Regions from separate parts of the Desulfovibrio ferrophilus genome, predicted to be linked through region 1. Evidence: predicted binding sites of a transcription regulator. Region 1 holds the regulator's gene; each other region holds the start of a gene.
The links. Region 1 encodes sigma-54, which starts transcription at its own class of promoters, with help from an activator protein. Its sites were predicted from a motif close to CTGGCACGGNNNNTGCTT; they were not measured.
Positions count from the first base shown of each region.

Region 2: the regulator sigma-54 is predicted to act here: its motif matches at 1,088-1,105, upstream of EL361_RS11005 (periplasmic heavy metal sensor).
Region 3: the regulator sigma-54 is predicted to act here: its motif matches at 1,257-1,274, upstream of EL361_RS09325 (BMP family protein).

Region 1 covers NZ_AP017378.1:911,836-914,108, forward strand. The annotation lists gene lptB (LPS export ABC transporter ATP-binding protein) at 1-337, shown strand, start outside; gene rpoN (RNA polymerase factor sigma-54) at 550-2,007, shown strand; gene hpf (ribosome hibernation-promoting factor, HPF/YfiA family) at 2,108-2,273, shown strand, end outside.
Region 2 covers NZ_AP017378.1:2,364,171-2,366,443, reverse strand. The annotation lists gene EL361_RS11010 (MFS transporter) at 1-866, opposite strand, end outside; gene EL361_RS11005 (periplasmic heavy metal sensor) at 1,151-1,663, shown strand; gene EL361_RS11000 (two-component system sensor histidine kinase NtrB) at 1,783-2,273, shown strand, end outside.
Region 3 covers NZ_AP017378.1:1,992,369-1,994,641, reverse strand. The annotation lists gene EL361_RS09330 (ABC transporter ATP-binding protein) at 1-91, opposite strand, end outside; gene EL361_RS09325 (BMP family protein) at 153-1,151, opposite strand; gene feoB (ferrous iron transport protein B) at 1,468-2,273, opposite strand, start outside.

The sequences.
Region 1 (2,273 bases):
GGCCGATCAGAAGGCCATGCATCTTTCCGGTGGCGAGCGCCGTCGCTTGGAGATCGCTCGGGCGTTGATCCTTGATCCCAAGTTCATGCTGCTGGATGAGCCCTTTGCCGGTATTGATCCCATTGCCGTGGATGATATCCAGGGGATCGTGCGTGGTCTGAAGGAAAAGGGCATTGGCGTTCTGATATCCGACCACAATGTGCGCGAGACTTTGCGCATCTGTGATCGGGCCTATCTGGTCTATGAAGGGCGGATCATTCTGTCGGGTACTCCCCAGGAAATTATAGATGATCCAAAGGCCAGAAGAGTGTATCTTGGCGAAGGTTTCTGTCTTTAACAGCCTGTCCTAATAGATCTTTCTCCCTATACAAAAACCTTGCCATTTCTATTGCAAGGCTATCGTGTCTGTGGCATTGTCTTGATGCGCTCTAAATGGGCGTGCCAGGAGGAATGCCACTTTTTTTGTTATGGATAACGGTGCATTGCCATAGATCTCACCGGTATTGACCGGATTCTCGACCTCTCTACCCTCCAACAAGCGATTATATTATGGGATTGGAACTCAGGCAGCAGCTCAAACTTTCACAGCAGTTGGTCATGACGCCACAGCTGCAGCAAGCGATCAAGCTGTTGCAACTGTCACGTTTTGAATTGTTGGACATGGTCCAGCAGGAGTTGCTTGAGAATCCGCTGCTGGAGGAGAAGCCCGAGGAAGAGGCTGTGGAACGCCCTGCAGAGGAGCAGGCCGCACCGACCAAGGAAGAGACTTACAACGACGAATCCGTTGAACAGGACCTGGCCAAGACGGCTGAGTGGGAAAGCTATCTGGGCGAGTTTTCATCCACGGCCAAGCAGGCGGTGGGACGTGAGTACGAGACACCGGAAGAGGGCATGTCCTTTGAGGCCCGTCTGTCTGCCAAGCCTTCCCTTGAGAGTCACCTTGATTGGCAGCTCAGGCTTTCCGGTGCCTCTGAGCTGGATGTTCAAATTGGTGAGCAGATTATCGGTAATCTCGATGGGCTTGGGTATCTGAGAGCCACTGCCGAAGAAATTGCAGATCAGTTGGAGCATATGCCTGTGTCTGTGCAGGCGACCTCTGCCGAGGTGGAGTCCGTTATTCTGCGCATGCAGCGTTTTGACCCCTTGGGTGTTGCCGCACGCGATCCGCGTGAATGCCTACTGGTGCAGCTGGATGCCTATAATATGGATGACCCCATTCTTGTCTCGCTGGTTTCCGAGCATCTTGAGGATCTGGAGAAGCGCCGCTACAAGCCTATTGCCCGCAAATTCAAGATTTCAATGGAAGAACTCAAGGAATATCTGGATGTTATTCAGACCTTGGACCCCATGCCCGGATCGTCTTTTGCCGGGAGCGAGCCGCAGTATGTGAGCCCGGACGTGTTCGTCTACGAATACGATGGTGAATTCGTTATCGTCCTGAATGAAGAAGGACTCCCCCGATTGCAGGTCAGCCCCTATTATGTGGATTCCGTCAAGACCACAAACTCCAAAGATAAAGAATACATGCAGGACAGGATGCGTTCTGCAGTCTGGCTGATGAAGAGCCTGTATCAGCGCCAGCGGACGCTCTACAAGGTCATGGAGAGTATCGTCAGGTTTCAGGAAGAGTTTTTCCGCCACGGGGTGAAGAAACTGAAGCCGCTGATCCTGAAGGATGTTGCGGACGATATAGAGATGCATGAATCCACCATCAGTCGCATCACCACCAGCAAGTACGTCTCTACTCCTCACGGTGTGCACGAGCTTAAATTTTTCTTCAATAGTGCTTTGGGGTTGGATGATGGCTCTCAGGTGGGTAGCGAATCCGTCAAGGCCATGATCAAGGGCTATATCGGAAGCGAAAATCCCCGCAAGCCCTTGTCAGACGAGAAAATCGCCGAAATGCTCAAAGGCGAACTTCAGGTCAACATTGCCCGCCGTACGGTTGCCAAGTATCGGAGTGCGTTGGGCATTCTTTCCTCGTCCAAGCGCAAGCAGATTTTTTAGCGGGCACAATGGTGCAAAGCCCTTTATTTTGCGTTGGATTCATCCTACACTGGAAGTGACTGGGATTCCCGGTTCCACAGCTTAAGTTAGGAGGACGCCTATGCAAATCAAGTACAACTTCAAGAACTTTGAACCGTCCGACCATCTGAGGAATTACGCCTCCACCCGATTTGAAAAGCTGTTCAAGTACGACAGGACCGAGAATGCCCTGCTTCAGGTCAATCTTTCGGTCGACAAGTTCCGGCATAAGGCGGACGTCGTATTCA
Region 2 (2,273 bases), 1.5 Mb from region 1:
AGGGCCGCCGTGGCGCGAGCGCCGATGCGATCCACAATGATTCCCGATGTCAATGCCACCAGCGGTCCCGCCATGCGCGAGGCCATGAGCACCATATTGGCCCGTTCCACATCCATGTGGACCTCGTCGATGAGGTACAGGGAAAGCATGCTGTAAGGGCCGAAGCTGGCTGCAATGGCCAGTGAAAAGAGCAGTGCCAGCCCCCAGAATGCCGGTCGCAAAAGGACTTCCTGAAAGATCATGGCAGGACTGGGCGTCTGCCCCCGCTGTTCGCCTCCGCGTCCCTTGATGATGAACAACACCCCCATGCACAGGCCCAGCACGCCGAATCCCGCAAAGACGGTTCTCCAGGATACGACCTCCGCCAGTATGGCACCCAGCGCCGGGATGACTATGAACGCTGCATTGGGGGCCAGCTCGTGCACAGCCAATCCCTTGCCCCAGTGACGGTGCTCCAGAATGCTGGTGATGGCCGAAATGGCAGAGGGGAAGTACAGACCCCCGGCCATGCCCATCAGCAGCAGGTACAGCCGCAACAACGGCATGTTCGGCGCACGGGAGACCGCAATCATGGTCAGACCTATGGCAAATGTGGAGAGCAGGATGGCCCCGCGGTGGCGCAACAGGCGTGCCGCGATGCTGGACAGGACCATGGAGATGCTCATGCCCAGGGAGATGGGCAGGAACAGGCCTCCCGCCTGGGTGTGGCTGATGCCGAACTCGATTTCGATCATGGGCAGGAATGGCCCGAGGATGACCCGCGAGGCGAAATTCACGAAGAACAGCCCGGCGAATATCAGGAGATAGGGCAACGCGCCACGCAGGGGCAAAGTGGACGATTCGTCGGTAGTGGGCAAGGTGGGCATGCTCGTTGTCCGGGCTATATAAGGATAAGGCAGGAGCGACGCTTGTACCTCTGAACGCTGCTGGAGGCAATAATGGGGCCGCCTGTCATTGATGTGCAGACGTGTGCTTCTGTGCACTATGTTGCACTTATGTGCAAAGTATGGTGTGTTGTATATTGCACAAAGCAGGGGCTTGTCCTTCATTTTTTCGCCAATATGCTGGTTTTACAGGGTATGAGTTTTTGGCACGGCATGTGCTTAATGAGAGGCATCCACGTTGAATGCAACGCAATGACAAGGAGCACATGATGAACCGTAAAACATTGAGTATCGTAATCGCGACCGTGGCGGTCCTGTCCCTCTCCGCCATGGCCTTCGCTTACGGCCCTGGAATGGGCCCCGGGAACGGACGCGGCGGATGCGGCGGATACGGCCCCGCCCAAACGCTGACCCCCGAACAGCAGGAGAAGCTGGATATCCTTCAGAAGGAGTATTTCTCCAAGACTCAGTCCCTGCGTCAGGAAGTGTACGCCAAGCATATGGAGCTCGAGGCTCTGCTGGCTGCCAAGGATGCCGACGCGGCCAAGGTCGACGAAGTGACCAAGCGTCTTGTGGACTTGAAGGGTCGGATGTTCGAGCAGCGTGTGGAGTTCCGCAAGCAGCTTAAGGAGTTGGGTATCCAGAACTATGGTCGCGGCGGACGCGGTGGCTGCGGTCAGGCCAAGGGCAATTGCCCCGGCTATGGTCAGCGTAGCGGCCCGCAGGATGGCAGCGGCCCCTGTGGTGGTGCCCCCAACTGCCCCGGAGCCAATGGTTAATATATAAGGTCTCATCCATCCCCTCGCCTCAATAGGTATACCCGGGGTCCCGTCTGCGGCAGGCGGGGCCCCGGGACCATTTATATAAAAGACCGCCGCGACACAGGAGCCTTACGACCATGGACATCGGCCTGAGAGTCAAAGACAGAAGCTTTTTGCTGACCGCCGCACTGGCGCTGATGGTTCTTGGCCTTGGCTTGTCCTTTCTGACCTTCCAGAACCTGCGTCGCCAGCGCGAGACCGTCGAGGAACACATGTTCCTGGCTTCGCAGTCCATCCTGCGCGGGATCGAGGCCTCGCTGATGCGCGAGCTGAGGATTCACATGCCCGGTGGTTTCATGGGAGGGCGTGGCCGGATGGCCCGTCCAACCGTTGATCTGAAGCCCCGCCTCGTGGAAATGTTCGATGAACTGGTGGCCCAAAGTGATGTCGCCTTCATTGCCTTCTATGCTCAGGATTCTTCGTTGATCATCGGCGTTCAGGCCGACGGGCGGACAATCCCCTTGCTCCCGGTATCGGGATGGCGTGCTCTGCAGGATGATGGTCATTGGGCAGCAATGTACACTGGCGACAAGAAGGACGTCTTTGTCTCCGGCATCCGTGCCCGTCA
Region 3 (2,273 bases), 1.1 Mb from region 1:
CCAATTCCAGGGAGATGGCGTCGTTGGCGACAAGCGACCCGAAGCGTTTGGTGATGTTGCTCAATCGCAAGGCAGGCTTTGGTGTATACATCCAGGTTCCTTAACGTGAAAAGGGCCGCCCCGGAAAGAGGCGGCCCTTGGGATTTCAGTGCCTAGAAGGTGGACTTGGGTTCGTTGTCGTTGATCTCGACGGTGAAGGAACCGGCCTTGATGGCGGCAGCGGTCTTGGCAACTTCGGCCTTTACTTCAGCGGGGATTTTGGCGTCGAACTCGTAGTAGGGGGACAGGGAAGATCCACCCTTGGCCATCATGGTCCACTCCTTGTAGTCCTCGGCAGCAAAGGTGCCAGCTTCGACACGCTCGATGGCGTGGCCGATGGCGGAATCCATGCTCCACAGAGCGGAGGTCACGACCACGTTGGTGCCGTTCTCTTCCTTGTTCATGTCGTTGACATTACCGAAGGCGATGATGCCCTTTTCGCGGGCAGAATCGACCACACCGGCACGCTCGGCGTACAGCACGTCCACACCGGACTCGACCTGGGCGTAGGCAAATTCCTTGGCCTTCGGCGGATCATACCAGGAACCGATGAAGGAAACCTTGAATTGTACGGCCGGGTTCGTGGCCTTGGCTCCAGCCATGAACGCATTGAACAGACGGTTGACTTCGCCGATGGGGTAGCCGCCGACCATGCCGATCTTGTTGGACTTGGTCATCTTGCCCGCGATCATGCCCATCAGATAGCAGGGCTCGTGGATGTAGTTGTCGAACACGGACATGTTCTTGCCGTGAGGGCCGAAGGAATCACCCATCAGGTAAGCCACTTCGGGATAGTCATCGGCAACCTTGCGCACATCACGGGAGATGCCGAAGGCCTCGCCCACGATCAGGTTCACGCCAGCTTCTGAGTATTCGCGCAGCACGCGGATGTAATCGGTATTGGAAACTTTTTCGGAGTACACGTACTCGATGGCGCCCTGCTCGGCGTATTTGACCAGTGCCTTGTGCAGGCAGGCATCCCATTTCTGCTGAATGGGCTGGGTGTAGATGCCAGCGACTTTGAGCTTCTTGGCGAAGGCCGTGCCGGGCAGAAGCAGCGCCGTGGCTACGGCAACAAGACACAGGAAACGGATCAGACGGGACTTGATCATCACACCCCTCCACATGGGCTGACAAATTGATGGGATGGTGGCCTTTCGGTCTCCCCACTGACCACCATTATATACAGCAATGCAATGTAAACTGAGGCATCAATACAGCAACTGTCGTGCCAGGGAAAGTGTCAGCTTATCATCAATATATTAGGGGTGTTGCCGGTGTGGACTTTTTGGTCTTGCTGACAAAAAGGTCAATTGTCTTGCTCAGGTCGGGTTGGAATTTTCAATATTGTAAAAGGGAGAATCCCGTGCGTCGGGAGATCGCACGGGATTCTTGGTCAGGAGTGTGATGGGAAGCAGGGGAGAATTGTTACAATGACGAACCGATCTGATACACCGCCACGGAGAGCCCATAGGCCAGGACTGTGTTGAAGACCATGGAGAAGCCTGCCCATTTCCAGGAGCTTTCCTTGGCCATGGCGACCACGGCCACAAAGCAGGGCGCATAGAGCAGGGTGAAGATGATCAGCGCGATGGCGCTCCAGGATGAGAACCCAGGATCGGCGGCCAGCCTTGAGGACAGGCCTTCGGATTCCTCGGGATCAACCTCGCCCAGAGAATAGGATGTGCCCAAGGTGGAGACGATGACTTCCTTGGCGGCGAAACCACCCACCAGCGCAATGTTGGTGCGCCAGTCAAAGCCTGCGTACTTGGTAATGCCTTCCAGAGTGGTGCCCAGGCGTCCTGCCAGCGAGTTCTTGAGCGCTGCCTCGGCCTCGGCGTTGTCCACGTCGGACAAGTGGTCATTAAAGGTTGCCAGTGCTCCCTCGGAGGCACCGTTTTGCTGAGCCAGGTTCATTTCCGTGTGAACGGCCTGACGTTGCGTTTCGAACTGCTCGGCCTGCTGATCGGGAAGTCCCGGGAAGGTCATGGCAGCCCAGAGCAGAATGGAGATGGCCAGAATCACGGTACCGGCCTTTTTTACATACTGCCAGCCGCGTTCCCAGGTGTGGATCAGCACGCCACGCAGGGTGGGGATGCGGTACGGCGGCAGCTCCATCAGGAAGGGGGTTGCCTCGCCCTTGATGCAAGTCATGCGCAGGCCCTTGGCCACGAGCAGGGCCACGGCCCAGGCACCGAGGGTAATCATGAACAGGGCGTTCCCTCCGCTTTCGG